Regions from separate parts of the Planosporangium spinosum genome, predicted to be linked through region 3. Evidence: riboswitches for the same ligand, from Rfam matches in the RefSeq annotation. Region 3 holds a riboswitch; each other region holds the start of a gene.
The links. A riboswitch is a leader RNA that binds a small molecule or an ion and turns the genes downstream of it on or off. The one in region 3 is predicted to bind cobalamin.
Positions count from the first base shown of each region.

Region 1: it holds a riboswitch for cobalamin, as region 3 does, so the genes downstream of both, ACNTMW_RS32735 (ribonucleoside-diphosphate reductase subunit alpha) here and cobN (cobaltochelatase subunit CobN) in region 3, are expected to answer to the same signal.
Region 2: it holds a riboswitch for cobalamin, as region 3 does, so the genes downstream of both, ACNTMW_RS32760 (CbtB domain-containing protein) here and cobN (cobaltochelatase subunit CobN) in region 3, are expected to answer to the same signal.

Region 1 is NZ_JBLYUB010000044.1:9,760-18,303, forward strand. It holds gene ACNTMW_RS32710 (catalase) at 1-2,114, shown strand, start outside; partial or broken gene fecE (Fe(3+) dicitrate ABC transporter ATP-binding protein FecE) at 2,202-2,480, opposite strand; partial or broken gene ACNTMW_RS32720 (transposase) at 2,963-3,172, opposite strand; gene ACNTMW_RS32725 (hypothetical protein) at 3,214-3,522, opposite strand; gene ACNTMW_RS32730 (ribonucleotide-diphosphate reductase subunit beta) at 3,548-4,543, opposite strand; gene ACNTMW_RS32735 (ribonucleoside-diphosphate reductase subunit alpha) at 4,588-6,948, opposite strand; cobalamin riboswitch at 7,077-7,289, opposite strand; gene ACNTMW_RS32740 (histidine phosphatase family protein) at 7,956-8,525, shown strand; gene ACNTMW_RS32745 (hypothetical protein) at 8,522-8,544, opposite strand, start outside.
Region 2 is NZ_JBLYUB010000044.1:18,976-22,400, forward strand. It holds gene ACNTMW_RS32750 (FxsB family cyclophane-forming radical SAM/SPASM peptide maturase) at 15-1,142, opposite strand; gene ACNTMW_RS32755 (hypothetical protein) at 1,152-1,313, opposite strand; cobalamin riboswitch at 1,677-1,815, shown strand; gene ACNTMW_RS32760 (CbtB domain-containing protein) at 1,846-2,067, shown strand; gene ACNTMW_RS32765 (CbtA family protein) at 2,087-2,824, shown strand; gene ACNTMW_RS32770 (hypothetical protein) at 3,179-3,425, opposite strand, start outside.
Region 3 is NZ_JBLYUB010000019.1:41,084-49,627, reverse strand. It holds gene cobN (cobaltochelatase subunit CobN) at 1-2,269, opposite strand, end outside; cobalamin riboswitch at 2,346-2,522, opposite strand; gene ACNTMW_RS23535 (YhjD/YihY/BrkB family envelope integrity protein) at 2,552-3,421, opposite strand; gene ACNTMW_RS23530 (MFS transporter) at 3,528-5,012, shown strand; gene ACNTMW_RS23525 (CsbD family protein) at 5,100-5,273, shown strand; gene ACNTMW_RS23520 (glycoside hydrolase family 13 protein) at 5,415-7,016, opposite strand; gene ACNTMW_RS23515 (sodium:solute symporter family protein) at 7,209-8,544, shown strand, end outside.

The DNA.
Region 1 (8,544 bases), on a different contig from region 3:
CGCCGAAGAAGGAGCAGGGCACGCCCGCGACCGTCACGCCGACCGGCGCGGACACCGGCGTGCCCAGCACGGCGAAGGGGCAGCAGGGTGCGTACCTCACGACCGCGCAGGGAGCGCGGCTGCGGGACACCGACCACTCGCTGAAGGCCGGGCCGCGCGGCCCGATCCTGCTGCAGGACCACCACTTTCGCGAAAAGATCATGCACTTCGACCACGAGCGGATCCCGGAGCGGGTCGTGCACGCGCGTGGCGCCGGAGCGCACGGCGTGTTCGAGGCCTACGGCACGGCCGAGGGGGTCACCAAGGCCGGCTTCCTCAAGAAGGGGAAGAAGACCGACGTCTTCGTCCGGTTCTCCACCGTCCTCGGCTCGCGCGGGTCGGCCGACACGGTCCGCGACACCCGCGGCTTCGCGACGAAGTTCTACACCGACGAGGGCACCTTCGACCTCGTCGGCAACAACATCCCGGTCTTCTTCATCCAGGACGGCATCAAGTTCCCCGACATCATCCACGCCGGGAAGCCGCACCCGGACCGGGAGATCCCGCAGGCCCAGAGCGCGCACGACACGTTCTGGGACTTCGTCTCGCTGCACACCGAGGCGCAGCACCACACGATGTGGAACATGTCCGACCGGGGCATCCCGCGCTCGTACCGGATGATGGAGGGCTTCGGTATCCATACCTTCCGGCTGGTCAACGAGGCCGGGGAGACGGTGCTGGCCAAGTTCCACTGGAAGCCCAAGCTCGGCGTGCACTCCCTGACGTGGGAGGAGGCGCAGCTGCTCGGCGGTATGGACCCCGACTTCCACCGCCGCGACCTGTACGACGCGATCGAGGCCGGTGCCTTCCCCGAGTGGGAGCTGGGAATCCAGGTCTTCCCCGACACCCCGGACGAGACCTTCGAAGGCATCGACCTGCTCGACCCCACGAAGATCGTGCCGGAGGAGCTGGCGCCGGTACAGACGGTTGGGACGATGACGCTCAACCGGACGCCGACGAACTTCTTCGCCGAGGTCGAGCAGGTGGCCTTCCACCCCGGCCACCTGCCGCCGGGTATCGACGTCACCAACGACCCGCTGCTGCAGGCCCGGCTGTTCTCCTACCTCGACACCCAGATCACGCGGCTGGGCGGGCCGAACTTCGCGCAGATTCCGATCAACCGCCCGCATGCTCCGGTCAACGACATGCTGCGCGACGGCTTCCACCAGCACGCCGTCCACGCCGGGGTCGCGCCGTACAAGCCGAACTCGCTCGACGGCGGCAACCCGTTCGTTGCCGGCGACGGCGAGAGCGCGTTCGTCGACGTGCCCGTGACGGTGGCCGAGGCGACCAAGATTCGGGCGAACCCGGTCTCCTTCGACGACCACTACGGCCAGGCCCGCCTGTTCTGGCTGAGCATGTCGCCTTCTGAGCAGGAGCACATCATTCGCGCGTACACCTTCGAGCTGGGCAAGTGCTACGAGCAGGCGATCAAGGAGCGGCAGCTGCGGTGCCTGGCCAACATCGACCCGGTGCTGAGCCGGGAGGTGGCTACCGGGCTCGGGCTTCCCGCGCCGGAGCCGACCGTCCCGCTCGCGGACGTCGCGCCCAGTCCCGCGCTGTCCCAGGTGGGCAGGCAATGGCCGGCCGACGGCCGCATGGTCGGCATCGTCGTCGACCATGCGGCCGACCTCGACGGTGTCCGGGAGCTGCGCCAGGCGGTGTTCGCCGCCGGGATGGTGCCCCTGTTGATTGCTCCTCATGGCGGCATGCTGGGAGACCTTCCGGTGCAGCGGACCTTCGCCACCGGCCGGTCGATCGAGTTCGACGCGCTGCTGCTGGCCTGCGCACCGGTACCCGCACCGGACGCGCTTCCCGCCCGCGACGCCAAAGCCGGCGCGGGTGACCCGGCCACCACCGTGGACCCGCGCGTTGCGCTCCTTGTCGACGAGTGCTGGCGGCACGCCAAGGCGATCGGCGCCTGGGGCGCGGGCGTCTCCGTGCTGACGCAGGCCGGGGTCGTCGGCACGCCCGGCGTCGTCACCGGTGACTCCGCGATGGAGGTCTTCACCGACGTACAGAAGCTGATGGCCGCCCACCGCGTCTGGGAGCGGTTCCCCGCGACAGTCGCCTGAGCGCACCCCAAACCGACACCGGGCTGCCCTCCGCTTCAGGCGGAGGGCAGCCCGCGACATTCCGTAGGAGGCCCAGGTGGTGGACCCTCACGTGGTTGCCCCGGTGGTGGTCCTCGCCGCCGGCACGACCAGGGGAGTGCCGGTGTCCGGGTCGTCGATCACCCGGCACGCCAGGCCGAAGACCGCTTCGATCAAGTCCGCCGTGACGACCTCGGCGGGCGGGCCCTCGGCCACCACCCGCCCGCTGCGCATCGCGATCAGGTGGGTGGCGTACCGCGCCGCGTGGTTGAGGTCGTGCAGCACGGCGACCAGGGTGCGGCCCTGCTCCGCGTGCAGCCGGGCGCACAGGTCGAGGATGTCGAACTGCTGGTGCTGCGGCACGAGGTGGCGGTGCTGCGGCGGCAGGTGGCGCCGCCGTGGGTTGATTGGGCCTACCGGGCGGTACCGGCCGGTCTGGCGCGGTTGCGGGCGGGTTGTTCGTGTGGCCGGCAACGCTGCTGCGCTGGCATCGGGATTTGGTGCGCCGGCGGTGGAGGTACCCGAGCCGGCGCGGTCGACCGCCGATCCGTGCCGAGATCCGCAGCCTGGGCTTTCCCCGAGATATGGACACCCCTTTGTCTGGATCTCTGATCCAGACAAAGGGGTGTCCCGTTGGGGCGTGGCCCTAGGCCGTATCTCGACGTGCGTGTAGCCATTCGTTGATGGCGGTGACGTGGAGGGTGGCTTCGTAGCGGACGGCGAGTTTGTCGAACCTGGTGGCCACGGCGCGGTGGCGTTTGAGCTGGTTGATGCCGCACTCCACGGCATGACGCCGCTTGTAGGTCTCGGGGTCGAAGGCAGGTGGTCGGCCCGTACACCGCCTGCCAGGAGCCGTAACACGCCGGCACGTCCCGCCACGGCGCATCCACCCGCACCCGCCACCGGATGCCGTCGATGAGTTGCCGCCTTGTCCATTGCGGCGGCCGACCGGGTCGCTTGCCCGCGGGCAGCAACGGCTCCAACCGCGCCCACTGCGCGTCGGTGAGGCCGAACCGCCTCGTCACCGCTATGGTGGCCACGAGGTCTCCGGTGTTCAGGTTCTTCTTAGTCGATGAACCCTCTACCGGAGACCTCGCCTTCTATCGATCACCGACACGCCGAACGTACTTCGAGACACGGCCTGGTCGGCGCGGCGCAGCGGGAGCGTCTCGCGCAGGGCCGGTTCGTCGACCTGGATGACGCGCAGCCCGGTCGCCTCCAGGTCGTGGCACTCGTCGCGCAGGGCGAGCGCGACCTGGTCGGCGGTGTCAGACAGGGCCTGGTCGGTGCGCACGAACGACCAGGCCAGGATGGTGACCGGGCCGGTGAGCATGCCCTTGATGTGGCGTCCCGTCCGTGCGGCCGGGGCGGACCCGGCGCTGCCGCCCACGCTGGCGGGCGGCAGCGCCGGCCAGTCAGAAGTCGTCGTCGAAGCTGACGGTGCCGGTGACCCCGACCTGGTATGCCGAGACGCGGCGTTCGAAGAAGTTGGACAGCTCCTGGACGTCCTGTAGTTCCATGAACGCGAACGGGTTGCGGCTACCGTACATGGGTTGGATGCCGAGCATGGCGAGCCTGCGGTCGGCGACGTGCTGCAGGTATTCGCGCATGTCGGCCAGCGACATTCCGGAGATGCCCTGGTCGAGCAGGTCGGCGGCGAACTGGACCTCGCACTCCACCGCCTCGGCGAGCATCTCCTTGACCTGCCGCTGCATCTGCTCGTCGAACAGGTCCGGTTCCTCGGCGCGTACGGCATCGACCACGTCGAACGCGAACGCCATGTGCATGCTCTCGTCGCGGAACACCCAGTTGGTGCCGGACGCGAGGCCGTGCAGCAGCCCACGGGAGCGCAGGAAGTACACGTAGGCGAAGGCGCCATAGAAGAACAGGCCTTCGATGCACGCGGCGAAGCAGATCAGGTTGAGCAGGAACGCCCGCCGGTCGTCGCGGCTGCGCAGCTCGCGCAGGTCGAAGATGGAGTCGATCCAGCGGAAACAGAACTCGGCCTTGCGGGCGATCGACGGGATGTTCTCCACCGCGGCGAACGCCGCGAACCGCTCGGCCTCGTCCGGGACGTAGGTGTCGAGCAGGTTGAGGTAGAACTGGACGTGGACGGCCTCCTCGAACAGCTGCCGGGACAGGTAGAGCCGGCCCTCCGGGGAGTTGACGTGCTGGTAGAGGTTGAGTACCAGGTTGTTGGCGACAATGGTGTCGCCGGTGGCGAAGAACGCCACTAGCCGGGACACCAGGTGCCGCTCCGCGGGGGAGAGCCTGGCCAGGTCGGGCAGGTCGGAGTGCAGGTCGACCTCCTCGACCGTCCAGGTGTTTTTGATCGCGTCCTTGTACCGGTCGAAGAAGTGCGGGTAGCGCATCGGCCGCAAGGTCAGGTCCATGCCGGGGTCGAGCAGCATGTGTCGGGTGGCGGACTCGGCGGTGCGGGGATCGGCAACGGTGTTCACTGGCAGGCCTCGCAGGTCTCGGGGTTTTCCAGGGAGCAGGCGACCGCGTCGGTGTCGGCGGCTGCGACCGGGGTGATCGCGACGGTGGCCTGCTGGATGCGGGTCGCGGGGCGCGACCGCAGGTAGTAGGTGGTCTTCAGCCCGGCCTTCCAGGCGTGCAGGTACATCGAGGAGAGCTTGCCGATGGTCGGCGCGCTCAGGAACAGGTTCAGCGACTGGGACTGGTCGACGTAGGGCGCGCGGGCGGCGGCCAGGTCGATCAGCGCCCGCTGCGGCAGCTCCCAGGCGGTGCGGAACAGCTTCCGCACGTCTTCGGGCAGGTCGGCGATCCCCTGCACGGAGCCCTCGGCGCGTTTGATCTGCTCGCGGACCTGCGCGGTCCACAGTCCCCGCGCCTTCAGCTCGCGGACCAGGTAGTTGTTGACCTGCAGGAACTCCCCGGACATGGTCTCGCGCTTGAACAGGTTGGACACCTGCGGCTCGATGCACTCGTAGCAGCCGGCGATCGAGGCGATCGTCGCCGTGGGGGCGATGGCGACCAGCAGCGAGTTACGCAGGCCGTGCTCGGCGATCCGGGCGCGCAGTGCGGCCCAGCGTCCGGTCTGGACGGGCTGCGCGCCCCACAGGTCGGGGTGCAGGACACCCTGCGCGGCGCGGGTCTGCGGGTACGCCGGGTGTGGGCCGAACCGCTCGGCCAGGCCGGCCGAGGTCTCCAGCGCGGTCAGGAAGATCTCCTCCTGCACCCGGGTGGACAGCTCCCGCGCCTCGGCCGAGTCGAACGGCAGGCGCAGCGTGAAGAACACGTCCTGCAGCCCCATCACGCCCAGTCCGACCGGCCGCCAGCGCGGGTTCGATGCGGCGGCCTGCGCGGACGGGTAGTAGTTGATGTCGATCACCCGGTCCAGGAACACGACCGCGGTGCGCACCGTTGCCCTTAGTTTTTCCCAGTCGACGCCGTCGGCGGTGACGTGCGCGCCCAGGTTGATCGAGCCGAGGTTGCACACGGCGGTCTCGTCGTCGGAGTTGACCTCGAGGATCTCGGTGCACAAGTTGGACAGGTGGATGGTGTTGCCCGGGGCGCCGGTCTGGTTGGACAGCCGGTTGGACGGGTCCTTGAACGTCATCCAGCCGTTGCCGGTCTGCGCGAGGGTGCGCATCATCCGCCCGTACAGGTCCCGGGCCTTCACGGTGCGCACGGCCTTCTTCTCCGCGACCCGGTAGGCGGCGTCGAACGCCTCGCCGTACAGATCGGGCAGGTCGGGGGCGTCGGACGGGTCGATCAGCGACCAGTCGGCGTCGGCCTCGACCCGGCGCATGAACTCGTCCGGGATCCAATGGGCCAGGTTCAGGTTGTGCGTGCGGCGGGACTCCTCCCCGGTGTTGTCGCGCAGTTCCAGGAACTCCTCGACATCGGGGTGCCAGGGCTCCAGGTAGACGCAGGCGGCGCCCTTGCGCCGGCCGCCCTGGTTGACCGCGGCCACGCCGGCGTCGAGGGTCTTGAGGAACGGCACGATCCCGTTCGAGCGGCCGTTCGTGCCGCGGATCAGCGCGCCGCGGCCGCGCACCCGCGACCAGGAGATGCCGATGCCGCCGGAGAACTTCGACAGCCGCGCCACCTGGTGGTACCGCTCGTAGATGGAGTCGAGCTCGTCGCGCGGCGAGTCGACCAGAAAGCACGACGACATCTGGGTGTGCCGGGTGCCGGAGTTGAACAGCGTCGGCGAGCTGGGCAGGTAGGCCACCGACGACATCAGCCGGTAGAAGCCGATCGCCTCGCCGGGATCGGCCGACAGACCGCACGCCACCCGCAGCAGCCAGTACTGCGGCGTCTCCACCACCAGCCGCGACTCGGGATGGTGCAGCAGGTACCGGTCGGTGACCGTGCGCAGACCGAAGTACTCGAAGCGCAGATCCCCGGCCGGATCGACCGCGTCGTCGAGCTTGCGGGCGTTGCCCGCCACGAACGCGGCCGTCTCGTCACCGATCAGTCCCTGATCGTGGGCGTACCGGATGGACTGGCTGAAGCTCGCTACACCCTGGTTGCGGACCTCCTTGTCGACGTACGCGGCGAGCAGCCGGGCGGCCAGCTTCGAGTACTGCGGTTCCTCGCCGATCAGCTCGGCGGCGGTCTGGATCGACAGCTTGTCCAGCTCGGCGGTGCTCGCCCCGTCGTACAGGCCGCTGATCGTCTTCGTCGCGACCCGCAGCGGGTCCACCTCGTCCAGGTCGGCGACCCACCGCTCGACCGCTCGGACGATCTTGCCGACGTCGACCGGCTCGGTGTCGCCGTTGCGTTTGCGGACCTGCATCACGTGCCGGCGCTCCGGCGCGGTGGTCTGGTCTTGCGTGACCGTCATGTCCCCCTCCTCGGGCACTCACCGACGGTCGTCGGGCGCGCGAGGGGACGCCACCGGTCCCGCGGCGACACGCGTGGTCCGGCTGTGGCGTCGGCCGTCCCGCGCGGCCGCCGACCGCCGCACACCGGTCGGCGTGCGGCGCGCTGGCAGGTCTTCGGACTCGCGGGCGTGACCACTGAAGGGTCGCCTACTGGCCGTCGCTTCCCAGACCGTGTGGTCCAGTGCTTCGTTGACGGCGGTCGTTCCCACTCACCGCTGCGGGGCAGTCCCGGATTTCCACCGGGTTCCCTGTTGCCACGGCCGCCTTGACGGACGGCCGAACCAGCTGCGGACGACACCATATATGGGTGCGCTCGCGAAGTCACACACAACATCTCGTATCGGCGTGTCGTCCGTGCGGCCCCGCCTCGAAGAACCCGATTCACGGCCGAGTCGATCCAGCGACACCATGACCTGCGTGTCACGGGGCCGCGCGCATCCGAACATGCGGGGGCCGGCTCGGGCCGGTCGGCGTTCGTGCCGGACGATTTGTCGAAGGAGCACCTCGTGCAGTCGGCCGCCGATCGGGCCGCGTGCCGTCAGTGGGTTCTGCTTGCAAGTGGACACTCGGCCGCAGCCGACGAGCGCGCGGACGAGCGTGGTTGGGGCGACCAGGTCGTTCTCGACGGGTGCGGGGGTGGCGATCACGGCGCCCCAAGGTCCGTGGTCGTGTCTTTGGACACGCCGAGTTGCTGGCCAGGTTGGCTGGACGGTGCCGACCCTCCGGACGTTCCTGGTTTGATCTTGTTCGAGAACCAATCGATTCCCAGGCAAGATCGTCCTGTTGGGTGGGCCAGTGGCGTACCTGTGTGACTAGGCTGCGGCTTGGTCGCGGGTGCGCCGCGTTCGTCACGTCCACCGTGGTTGGTGTGCGCCGCCGTTCGAGCTGTGTCGTGGCTACCCATGGAGTGAGTGGGTCGCGTCGTTGGTGGCGGTAGACGTCCATGGTGTGGGAGGGAGGGCGGGACGTGGGTACCCGGCTGGTGCTGGTCAGTCACGCGCCGACCGCGGCGACGCGGGCGGCGGCATTTCCCGACGACGAGCCGCTCGACGAGCGCGGTCTGGCCGGCGCGTCCGCGGCGACCGGGGTGTTCCGGCGGGTGGCGGCCGCCTACAGCTCTCCGGCGCGCCGCTGCGTGCAGACCGCCGCCGCGCTCGGTCTGGAACCGGAGATCGTTGCGGCGCTGCGCGACGGTGACGTGGGCCGGTGGGCGGGTCGTACCCTCGCCGAGGTCGAGGCGGCCGCGCCGGACGCGGTCGCCGCGTGGCTGACCGACCCCGTCGCCGCTCCGCACGGCGGGGAGTCGGTCGTCGAACTGCTCACCCGGGCGCGCGAGTGGCTGGACGAGCTGCCGGCCGTAACCGGCACGATCGTCGCGGTCACCCACCCGAGCGTCATCCGCGCGGCCGTCGTCGGCGTACTCGCGTCGCCCCCGGCCTCGTTCTGGCGCGTCGACGTGGTGCCGCTGCGCCAGACCGTGCTGACCGGCGGACCGGGACGCTGGACGCTGCGCGCGACGGGCCTGCCGATCGGCTAGGTCCGGACGGGGGCGGGCC
Region 2 (3,425 bases), on a different contig from region 3:
GCGGCGCGAACCTGCTACCGGAGGGGCGCGGCGCTCAGGCCGCACCGGCGCTGGATGTGCCGGATGACCACCTGCAGGTCGGCGCAGTAGACCGAGGGGTTGGCGAAGCCGTTACGGCCGGCGTACCGGTGGGGCAGGTAGCCGCCGCCGCACACGCCCACCAGGTCGCAGCGCCGGCAGGTCGGGCTCAGTGCGGCGACGCCCTGTTGCCGGTCGGCGACCTGCGCAGCGGCCAGCGCCCGGTCGAGGGCGTCGTCGGTGACGGTCAGGCCGAGGTCGGGTGCGCCGGCGAAGGTGGTCTTGAGGGTGTCCACGCCCTGGAGCGCGCCGTTGGACTCGATGACGACCAGGGTCACCGGGGCCAGGCCGAGGGCCTCGGTGGACTTGGTCGCGCCCAGTGACAGGCCGATGACGTCGTCGAAGAACCGGATCGAGTGCCGGTACGCCGCGCCGGCGGCCCACGCCTCGAACACTCCGACCAGCCACCGCCCGTAGCCGGCGGTGTCGCCGGGCGGGCGGGGTGGCGGGTTGTCCCAGTGCGCGTCGGGCAGGTTGAAATCGATCATCGGCGGGTCGAACGAGGCGAGGTGCTGGTAGACGGCGACCGGGTCGGCGGCGAGGTCGACCACGCACAGCAGGCCGCCGTAGCAATCCGGGGCGTGCTCACGCAGCAGCTCGATGCCCGCGACGGTGGCGTCGTAGCTGGACCGGCCGGCGACATCCCGGCGGTGCCGGTCGTTGACCGCGCGGGGCCCGTCCAGGCTGATCCCGACCCTGATCCGGTGCTGCTGCAGGACCGGCAGCCAGTCCGAGGTGAGCAGGCTGCCGTTGGACTGCATGGCGAAGTCGACCCGGATGGGCTCGGGGATCGTGCGGCGGATCAGCGTGCAGTACGCGTCGATGCGCTCACGCCCGGCCAGGGTCGGCTCACCTCCGTGCAGCACCACCAGCACATGCCCGACGCCGTGGGCATCGGCGTGCTCGGCGACGCGCCGGGCCGCCGCCTGCGCCACCGGCAGCGGCATGAACCGGGGCTGGTGGCGCCAGGACTGGTCGGCGTGGTGGTAGACGTAGCAGTAGTCGCAGTCAAGATTGCAGCGGCTGGCCACCTTGAGAATGAACGTGGTCAGCGCGACGGCCATCGTGACCGGCTACGGCGCGGTGCAGTGGTCCGGACGCGAGGCGTACGAGCCGGGTCCGCCGTCGGCGGCGCGTTCGGTCGCGAGGCGTCGCCGGGCGCGGCGCATGGCCTCGGTGAGGACCACACTGTCGAAGGGGTTCGCGGGCTGGTCGAGGCGTCGAGTTGTATCCATCGGAACGGCTACCTCACTTCCGCATCGGCGCGAGTGCTGTGAGTTTATGGTCGGACACGGTGCGTTGTCGTCACGGTTGCGCGTACCGACATATCCCTCCATCCGGACAAGGTCCACCCTGGCTCAGGTCGCACGTGACGCCGCTCGGGTGTTGTCCGCGCGGATCACTCGCTGTGCGCGCGGCTGCGGTGCGACATCGGTAAGCGCCGCGGGCGTTCGCCGACGGCGGCCACCGGGCGGGGCATCGGCCTCGGCCATGGCTGTTCGGCCTTGCGGATTTCCATCGCACCGGCGCACCGGCGCACGGGCGCTGTCCTCGGCCGCCGCGCCGGTGACGTGTACGACAGTTGACGGCAGCTGGCTACGGCCCGTAGCGTCGACAGTCAACCGTTGTGACGGTGCGGGAAGCCGGTGAGAATCCGGCGCGGTCGCGCCACTGTGGCCGGTCCGCCTTGCGAGGTGCACCGGGAGTCAGACCCCGAGCCGTCGTCGACACCACCAAGCGGGACGCGTGATCCCAAGGAGGTTCGTCATGGCCGAGGCCACCGCTCTACCCACCCCCGCCGCGACACCGGTCCCGGCGCCGATCCCCCTGCGGCAGCTGCTGCCCTGGGCGGTCTTCGGGCTGCTGCTGGCCGCGCTCGCGATCTACTTCGTCGGCGCCGAACAGGGCGCCACCTCCCTGATCGGCGGCCACTGGGTGCACGAGTTCACCCACGACGGCCGGCACCTGCTCGGCTTCCCCTGCCACTGACGGCAGGCGGTCCTCAACCATGAGCGCACGTACCCTGCTGGTGCGCGGCATGCTCGTCGGCATCGCCGGCGGGCTGCTCGCCTACCTGTTCGCCACCGCCTTCGGTGAGCCTCCGGTCGACTCCGCGATCGCGTTCGAGGCCGCGCACACCCCACCCGGCGACCACGACCACGAACTGGTCAGCCGCACCATCCAGTCCACGATCGGACTGGCCACCGCGGTCGTGGTCTACGGCGCCGCGCTCGGCGGCATCTTCGCCCTCGCGTTCGCGGTCGCCTACGGGCGGCTCGGCCGGCTGCCGGCCCGCGCCACCGCGCTGCTGGTCGCCGCGGCCGGGTTCGTCGCCGTCGAACTGGTGCCGTTCCTGAAATACCCGGCCAACCCGCCCGCGGTCGGCGCCGAGGAGACCATCGGCCGGCGTACCGCGCTGTATTTCACCATGATCGGCATCACCGTCGCCGCCGCGATCGGCGCGACCCTGCTTGGCCGCAATTTGACAGCCCGGCTCGGCGCCTGGAACGCCGTGCTCGTCGCCGTCGGCGTGTTCGTCGCCCTCGTCGCGGTCGCCGCCGCACTCCTGCCCGCGGTCAACGAGGTACCCGCAGACTTCCCCGCGACCGTGCTGTGGCACTTCCGGCTGGCCTCGTTGGGTACCCAGCTGGTGTTGTGGGCCACTCTCGGGCTGCTGTTCGGCGCGCTCACGGACCGCAGCCAACGCCGCCGTGCCCGCACCCCGGAGCCCGTCGCCGTGGCCTGAGTCCGCCCCGCTCACCGGCCGACCCTGCCCCAGTGGCCGGCGCGGACGCCGCCACGCGGGGCCGCACCAACCCGCTGCCGGCATCCGCGTCGGCCCCGCCCGCAACGCCACTAACCGCAACACACGCCACCCATGCCCGGCCCACCTCGGTGCCAACCGACAGCCGGCGTACCGTCGCGCGGACTAGACCCGGACGGTCGGGTCTGGTCTGAGTTTGTGCTGTCGACGTCCATGGCCGGTTGGGAGTGGGACCGCCCGACCTTGTGCGTGCCGAATAATGCGTCAGTGCTGGTAGGAAGCGACTTCGTCCTGCAGCTTGGATCTTGGTCAGGTCGTCGGCGTCCTCCTCGTCCATCATCGTCGGTGACTGCGCGATGATGCCGACTCGTGCTCCTTCGACTGGCGTACCTGGGCGTCACGAACCTGTTCGCGTTGCTGCGACTGCTGCCAGGCGGCGATCGCGACAAGGACGTTGAGGTCCTGTCGTTGCGTCATCAGCTCGCAGTGTTGCAGCGCCAACTCGGCGGGCAGCAGGTCCGGTTCGAACCGGCCGATCGGGCGCGGCTGGCCGCGCTTTTGCACCCGCTGCCACGGCCGACCC
Region 3 (8,544 bases):
CGACGGCGGGCACGGAGTCGGCCGCCCAGCCGAGCGTCTCGCAGCCCACGACCAGTTTGCGGGCGAGGTCCTCCAGCCGGTCGACGAGGTCGGCCGCGCTGGTCGCGGGCCCGTCGACGACCTCGGTGAGCGCCGGCGGGGTCGCCGCCGGCGCGATCCCGGCCAGCAGGTCGGCCTCGGACAGCCCGAGGTGCGTCGCCAGGGCGGCGCGCAGACCGGGGTGGGCATGCCGGCCGCCCCACACCTGCCGCGCCCGCAGGACCGCCAGGACCAGGTTGACCCGCGCCTCGGCCTGCGGCGCGGCGCCCAGGACGTGCAGGCCGTCGCGGATCTGGGAGTCCTTGATCTCGCACAGGTACCCGTCGACGTGCAGAATGAAGTCGTCGAAGTCGTCCTCACCGGGCATCTCGGACTGGTGCAGGTCGTGGTGGAGCTGGGCGGCCTGGATCAGCGTCCAGACCTGGGCCCGCACCGCCGGCAGCTTCGCCGGGTCCAGCGCCTGCACGGTCGCGTACTCGTCGAGCAGCTGCTCCAGCTTCGCCAGGTCGCCGTACGTGTCGGCGCGGGCCATCGGGGGCACCAGGTGGTCGACGATGGTGGCGTGCCCCCGACGCTTGGCCTGGGTGCCCTCCCCCGGGTCGTTGACGATGAACGGGTACACCAGCGGCAGGTCGCCGAGTACGGCGTCCGGGGCGCAGGCGGCGGACAGGCCGAGCCCCTTGCCGGGCAGCCACTCGAGGGTGCCGTGCTTGCCCAGGTGCACGACGGCGTCGACGTTGCCGGCCAGCCACCGGTACGCGGCGAGGTAGTGGTGTGAGGGCGGCAGGTCAGGGTCGTGGTAGATCGCGATCGGGTTCTCACCGAAGCCGCGCGGCGGCTGGATCATCAGCGTCACGTTTTGAAATTGCAGTCCGGCCAGCACTATTGCCTTATCGGGTCCGTCGCCGTCGACGTACAGCTCGCCCGGCGGCTCGCCCCACGCGTCCAGCATGTCGGCGCGCAGCGACTCCGGCAGCGCGTCGAACCAGCCCCGGTAGTCGGACAACGGAACCCGGATCGGCGCCGCCGCCAACTGGTCCTCGGTCAGCCACTCCACGTCGTGGCCACCGGCCGCGATCAGCGAGTGGATCAGCGCGTCGCCGTCTTGAGGGAACTCGCCCACGGCGTACCCGGCCGCGCGCAGCGCCCGTAGCAGGGAGACCGCCGAGGCGGGGGTGTCCAGGCCGACCGCGTTGCCGACGCGCGAGTGCTTCGTCGGGTACGACGACAGCACGATCGCCAGCCGCTTGTCGCGGTTGTCGACGCGCCGAAGCCGGGCGTACGCCAGCGCGATGCCGGCCACCCGCGCGGCGCGCTCCGGGTCGGCGAGGTACACCGGGATACCGTCCGGGCCGGCCTCCTTGAACGAGAACGGCACCGTGATCAGTCGGCCGTCGAACTCCGGGATCGCCACCTGCATCGCCGCGTCCATCGGGCTCAGCGCGGCGTCGGAGCCGGCCCACTGGGCGCGGCTCGACGTGAGGCAGAGCCCCTGGAGCACCGGTACGTCCAGCGCCGCGAGCGCCTCCACCGACCAGGCGTCGGAGTCGCCGCCCGCACTCGCGTCGGCGGCCGTGGTGCCACCCGCCGCGAGCACCGTCACCACCAGCGCGTCGCAGCGCCCCAGCAGTTCGGCGAGGCCGTCGTCGACCGCGCGCAGCGACGACGCGAAGATCGGCAGCGCGTTGGCGCCCTGCTCCTCGATCGCGGCCGCGAGGGTGTCGACGAACGCGGTGTTGCCGGCGAGAGCGTGTGCCCGGTAGAACACGACCCCGACGGTCGGCCGGTCGGGCCGTTGGTCGTGGGTGCCGTGCACACCGTAGGCCGGCGCCGGCGCGGGTGCCGCGAACCCCTCGCCGGTGAGCAGCACCGTGTCGGACAGGAACCGGTACAGCTCGCGCAGGTTGTCCGGGCCACCCTCGACCAGGTAGCGCTGCGCGTCTCCGACCACGCCGGTGGCCGCGGTCGACAGCGCGGTCAGCTCGGCGTCCGGGGTGGCCTCACCACCGAGCGCCACCACCGGCAGCCCGGCACGCCGCACCTCGTCCAGACCCTCGGGCCAGGTACGCCGGCCGCCGAGCAGCCGGACCACGGCGAGCGCCGCGCCGTCGAGCAGGCCGGGCACGTCCGCGGGATCGAGCCGGGTCGGATTGGCCACCCGCCAGTCGGCGCCGCTGGCCCGGGCCGCGAGCAGGTCGGTGTCGGCGGTGGAAAGCAGGACGAACGTCATGAGAGGCAACTCCCGTCGGGGTCCGCGCCCCGGTCGCAGGGTCGTAGGTGGGGACTTCTCGTCCCCCGGCGGCCGGAGTCTCCTGGCTCCCGGATCGACACGTACGACTGCTCTGGCTCGGCGCTCGACGCTGCGCAGCGCCCCAGAGCAGTCGCCCCTCCGCCTTCCCACCGGCGTGTGCCGGCCGTGGCATGGGTGAGGGTCGCTCCCCGGTGACAGTGGCGGGACCGCCCCGGATTCGCACCGGGTTCCTCCACTGCCGCCGTCGCGGATGCTACGGCATCACGGATCGCCCGGCGGCGCCGATCCACTGCCGGGTGACGGGTGCGGGGCGACGAGCCGGCCCAGTTGCCGCGTGAACACGTACCCGACCAGGACGACGACGTGGAGCACGTACAGCCACAGCGCGACGGCGACGACCGCGCCCACGGCGGCGAACCCGCCGAACGGCAGCCCCAGGTTCAGCGGCAGCGACCAGAACAGCACGAAGCCGTGCAGGAAGCCGGACAGGTTAGCCGCCGCGAACGACCCGCCGGCGGTGGCCGCCGGCCAGGGCGGGCGCGCCGGGCCGACGAACCGGTACACCCAGATCACCACCGGGCTGAGTGCGAGCCACACGCCCAGGAACGACACCACCACCGCCGCGACGCTGGCCAGGCCGCCCCGGCCGAGCAGCCCGGCCGCCCAGGGCAGCGCCAGCAGCAGCGCCAGCAGCAGCCCGGGGCCCGCGGCGAGCAGCGGCAGCACGAGCAGCCGGCCGCGCCACCCGATGGCCCGCTCCCGCCGCGCCGCGGCACCGCCGGCCAGCGACACCAGTGAGCGGCGCAGCCCCTCGCCGTACAGGGTGGCGGGCAGCAGCGCCGCCACCGCCTGGGCGGCGGACAGGTGCAGTCCGGCCGTCACCAGCCTCGTGGCGGCAAGGTTCGCGCCCAGTTCGGCCGGGAACGCGGCAGCCACCCGACCGGCGCGCGCCGCCAACCGGTCGGTGCCCACGATCGCCGCGGCCAGCCGCAGGGTGAGCAGGCTGACGGGTACCACGGCGATCCCGCCGTAGAACGTGGTGGCCGCGGCGTGCAGCGCCAGGTCACGGCCGCGCAGCGCGCCGACGACCCTGCCGATCAGCCGGCGCGGCACGGCGCGCAGCGTCCCCACGTCCCCTCCAGATATTGTTTTGTGCCGATCGGTAGTTAATGGTCGTTAAGGTGTCGAGTTTGGGCAGTCAGCGGCATGGGCAAGACCGCTGACACGGAGGTGCCCAATGACCAGTTCCCCACAAACAGTCCGCAGCGACGTACCGGCCCGTATCGACCGGCTGCCCTGGGCGCGGTTCCACTGGCTGGTGGTCGTCGCCCTCGGCGTGGCCTGGGTGCTCGACGGCCTGGAGATCCAGATGGCGGCGTCGATCGCCTCGGTACTCAAGGACCAGAACACCCTCCACCTGACCGCGGGCGAGGTCGGCCTGACCGCCTCGGTCTACCTGCTCGGCGAGGTGGTCGGCGCGCTGGTGTTCGGGCGGCTGTCCGACCGGCTGGGCCGGCGCAACCTGTTCCTGGTCACCCTGGGCATCTACCTGGTTTTCAACGGCCTGTCCGGGTTCGCCTGGAACCTGTGGTCGTTCCTGGCGATGCGGTTCATCGCCGGCATGGGCATCGGCGGCGAGTACACCGCGATCAACTCGGCCATCGACGAACTGATCCCGGCGCGCTACCGGGGCCGGGTCGACATCGCGATCAACGGCACGTACTGGCTGGGTGCCATGATCGGCGCCGCGTCCCAACTGGTCCTACTCAACCCGGACATCCTGCCCAAGGACCTCGGCTGGCGGATGAGCCTGTTCGTCGGCCCGGTCATCGGCCTGGCGATCTGGCAGCTGCGCAAGCACGTCCCGGAGAGCCCGCGGTGGCTGCTCACCCACGGCCGCGCCGAGGAGGCCGAGCGGACGGTCGCCCGGATCGAGGAGCACGTCCGCGCCGACGGCAAGGAGCTGACCGCGCTGAGCGAGGACGCCACCATCGAGGTGAAGCCGACCGACACCGTGACATACCGGCAGATCGCCCGCGTCATGCTGCGCGAGTACCCGAGCCGGTCGGTACTGGGTTTCGCAATGCTGGTGACCCAGTCGTTCCTGTACAACGCGATCTTCTTCACGTACGGGCTGGTCCTGTCGGGCTTCTACCACATCCCCGACCAGCGCATCCCGTGGTACTTCTTCCCGTTCGCGCTCGGTAACCTGGCCGGCCCGCTGCTGCTCGGCCGCCTGTTCGACACGGTGGGCCGCAAGCCGATGATCGCCGGCACCTACCTGGTGTCCGCGGCGATCCTGGCGATCAGCGGGTACCTGTTCTGGATCGGCGCGCTCAACGCGGTCACCCAGACGATCCTGTGGTGCGTCGTATTCTTCATCGCCTCCGCCGGCGCGTCCAGCGCGTACCTGACCGTCAGCGAGATCTTCCCGATCGAACTGCGGGCGCAGGCGATCTCGTTCTTCTTCGCGGTCGCGCAGTTCTTCGGCGGCGTCGTCGCCCCCTGGATGTTCGCCCGCCTCATCGGCGACGCCAAGGACCCGACGCCGCTGTTCATCGGGTACCTCGTCGGCGCCGGCCTGATGGCCGTCGGCGGCCTGGTCGCGCTGTTCTACGCGGTACCGGCCCACGGCCGCTCGCTGGAGCACGTGGCCAAGCCGCTGTCGGTGGTGTCGCGGACGCCGTCGATCGACGGTACGCGCCGGGCCGCGACAGCCTGACGGAAGCCGCGCCGGGCCGGCGGTGTGATTGAGGTTGTCGGCCGGCGGGTAAGTAACCGGTAGTCCGCTAGGGACCTGGAGGTTGACATGGGCTACGACGACAAGCTGGAAAACCAGTCCGAGAACCTTGCCGGCAAGGTCAAGGAGGGCGTCGGCAAGGCGACCGACGACGAGAGCCTCGAGGCCGAAGGCAAGGGCGACCAGTTCAAGGCCAACATCAAGCAGGCCGGCGAGAAGATCAAGGACGCTTTCAAGCGCTGACCGGATCTTCCACCGAATGCGGCGGGGGCGCCCGGAGATCTCCGGGCGCCCCCTTGCCACAACGTCCGGGACGTTGTGGTCTCGGGCCACCCCGATGACCACAACGTCCCGGACGTTGTGGTCACCAGGGGCAAGTCACGGTCAGACGAGCGCCCACACCGCCGTGTCGACCGGCACCCGGCCGTCGCCGTCGAGTTCGCCGCTGGCCAGCAGGACCCGCGCCCCGGCCGGCAACACCACCGGTTCGTCGCCCAGGTTCGCCACCACCATGACCTCGCCGTTACGGAAGGCCACCACGTCCGGGCCGGCGCCGTCGTCCCAGGTCACGTCCCCGGCGCCGAGCCCGTGCGCCCGGCGCAGCCGCAGCGCCTCCCGGTACACCTCGTAGGTCGACCCCGCGACCCCGCGCTGGCGGCCGAGCGCGTACCGGTCCCAGACCGGCGGCTGGGGCAGCCAGCTCGCCGTCCCCGGGCCGAAGCCGTACGACGGGCCACCCGGCTCCCACGGGACCGGCACCCGGCAGCCGTCCCGGCCGCGCACCTTGTGGCTGGACCGCTCCCAGGTAGGGTCCTGGCGCACCTCGTCGGGCAGCGTGGTGTGCTCGGGCAGGCCCAGCTCCTCCCCCTGGTACAGGTAGGCCACGCCGGGCAGCGCGAGCATCAGCGTCGTCGCGGCGCGGGCCCGGCGCAGGCCGAGCTGCTCGTCCGGCTGCGGGTCGTCCGCGCCGATGCCGACCCGGTCGTTGTTGGTCCGCGGGTAGCCGAACCGGCTGGGATGGCGGACCACGTCGTGGTTGGACAGCACCCAGGTGGTGGGCGCGCCGACGGCCCGACAGACCGCCAGGGACGAGTCGACCACCGCGCGGATCTCGGCGGGCGACCACGGCGTCAGCAGGTACGCGAAGTTGAACGCCTGGTGCATCTCGTCGGGCCGCACGTAGCGGGCCATCCGCTCGACCGGGTCCACCCACGCCTCGGCGACCAGGATCCGCTCACCGGGGTACCCGTCGAGGATGCGCCGCCAGTCGCGGTAGATGTCGTGCACGCCCTCCTGGTCCCACATCGGCTGGTCGCCGTCGCGCAGCGCGGGCGGCGGCGGGGTCACCGCGTCGCTGGGTGCCTGCCACCGCTTGACCAGGCCGTGCGCCACGTCGACCCGGAAGCCGTCGACGCCCCGGTCGAGCCAGAACCGCAGCACGTCCGCGAACTCCGCGCGGACCTGCGGGTTGTCCCAGTTGAGGTCGGGCTGGCGCACGTCGAACAGGTGCAGGTACCACTGGCCGTCCGGCACCTGGGTCCACGCGGAGCCGCCGAAGACGCTGTCCCAGTCGTTGGGCTCGTCGCGGAACACGTACCGGTCGCGTTCCGGGCTGCCCGGGCCGGCCGCGAGCGCCGCCGTGAACCAGGGGTGCTCGTCGGAGGTGTGGTTGGGCACCAGATCGACGATCACCCGCAGGCCGAGGGTGTGCGCGCGGGCGACCAGCGCGTCGAAGTCGGCGAGGGTACCGAACAGCGGATCGACGTCGCGGTAGTCGGAGACGTCGTACCCGGCGTCGGCCTGCGGCGACGGGTAGAACGGTGACAGCCACACCGCATCGACGCCCAGATCGGCGAGGTGGTCCAGGCGCGCGGTGATACCCGGCAGATCACCCAGGCCGTCGCCGCCGGAGTCGGCGAACGAACGAGGGTAGATCTGGTAGATCACGGCGTCGCGCCACCAGGGGGTACTCAGCTCGGTAGTCACAGAAAGGCGACGATAGCCGACCCGGCGTCGCCACGGCCGGCGGAGTGACCGCCGTACCGGTGGGCGGAGCGGCCACCGACGCGGTGGCGGAGCGGCCGGGCGGATCGTGATCCATTTGAGGCGGTTGAATATCCCCCGTTGGGGGAACACCTCCGTTCGACCGGGATCTCTACCCCGGTGACGGGAGGAACGGTGGACACCCTTGCGCAGAGCGGACTGCGCCTCGACCTGAACATTCTCGATTACCTGCTTCTCGCGTTGTACTTCACCACCGTCCTCGGGGTGGGGTTCGCGGTACGGCGGGCCATCTCCACGAGCGCGGACTTCTTCCTCTCCGGCCGGGCGCTACCGGCCTGGGTGACGGGTCTGGCGTTCGTATCGGCCAACCTCGGGGCGATCGAGATCCTCGGCATGGCGGCCAACGGCGCCCAGTACGGCATGATGACGGTGCACTACTACTGGATCGGCGCGGTGCCGGCCATGGTGTTCCTGGGCATCGTGATGATGCCGTTCTACTACGGCTCCAAGGTGCACAGCGTCCCCGAGTACCTGCGGCGGCGCTTCAACGCACCGGCCCACCTGCTCAACGCGATCTCGTTCGCGGTCGCCCAGGTCCTCATCGCCGGCGTCAACCTGTACGCCCTGGCGCTGGTCATGCAGGCGCTCGTCGGGTGGCCGCTGTGGCTGTCGATCATCGTCGCGGCCGCGTTCGTGCTGGTGTACATCACCCTCGGCGGACTGTCCTCGGCGATCTACAACGAGGTGCTGCAGTTCTTCGTGATCCTCGCCGGCCTGGTGCCCATCACGGTGCTCGGCCTGATCAAGGTCGGTGGCCTGTCCGGCCTGTTCGAGAGCGTCCGACACTCCCCGCTCGGAGACGCCGGCCTGCACAGCTGGGCCGGTACCGGGAGCGCACACAACCCGCTGGGTGCCAGCTGGATCGGCATCGTGTTCGGGCTGGGCTTCGTGCTGTCGTTCGGCTACTGGACGACCAACTTCGCTGAGGTGCAGCGGGCACTCTCGGCCCGCAACATGACCGCCGCCCGGCTCACGCCGATCATCGGGGCGTACCCGAAGCTGCTCATCCCGGCGGTGACCGTCATCCCCGGCCTGGTCGCGCTGGTGACCGTGAAGGGCCTCGGCACGAAGACCGGCGACCTGCAGTACAACAACGCCATCCCACTGCTCATGCGCGACCTGCTGCCCAACGGGGTACTCGGCATCGCGGTGACCGGCCTGATGGCCTCGTTCATGGCCGGCATGGCGGCCAACGTGAGCGGCTTCAACACCGTCTTCACGTACGACATCTGGCAGCCGTACGTCCGCCGCGGCCGCGACGACGCGTACTACCTGCGCACCGGGCGGATCATCACGGTCGTCGGCGTCGTCATCGGCATCGGCACCGCGTTCATCGCCGCCGGGTTCAGCAACATCATGAACTACATCCAGGCGCTGTTCGCCGTGTTCAACGCACCCCTGTTCGCCACGTTCATCCTCGGCATGTTCTGGCGCCGGATGACCGCGTGGG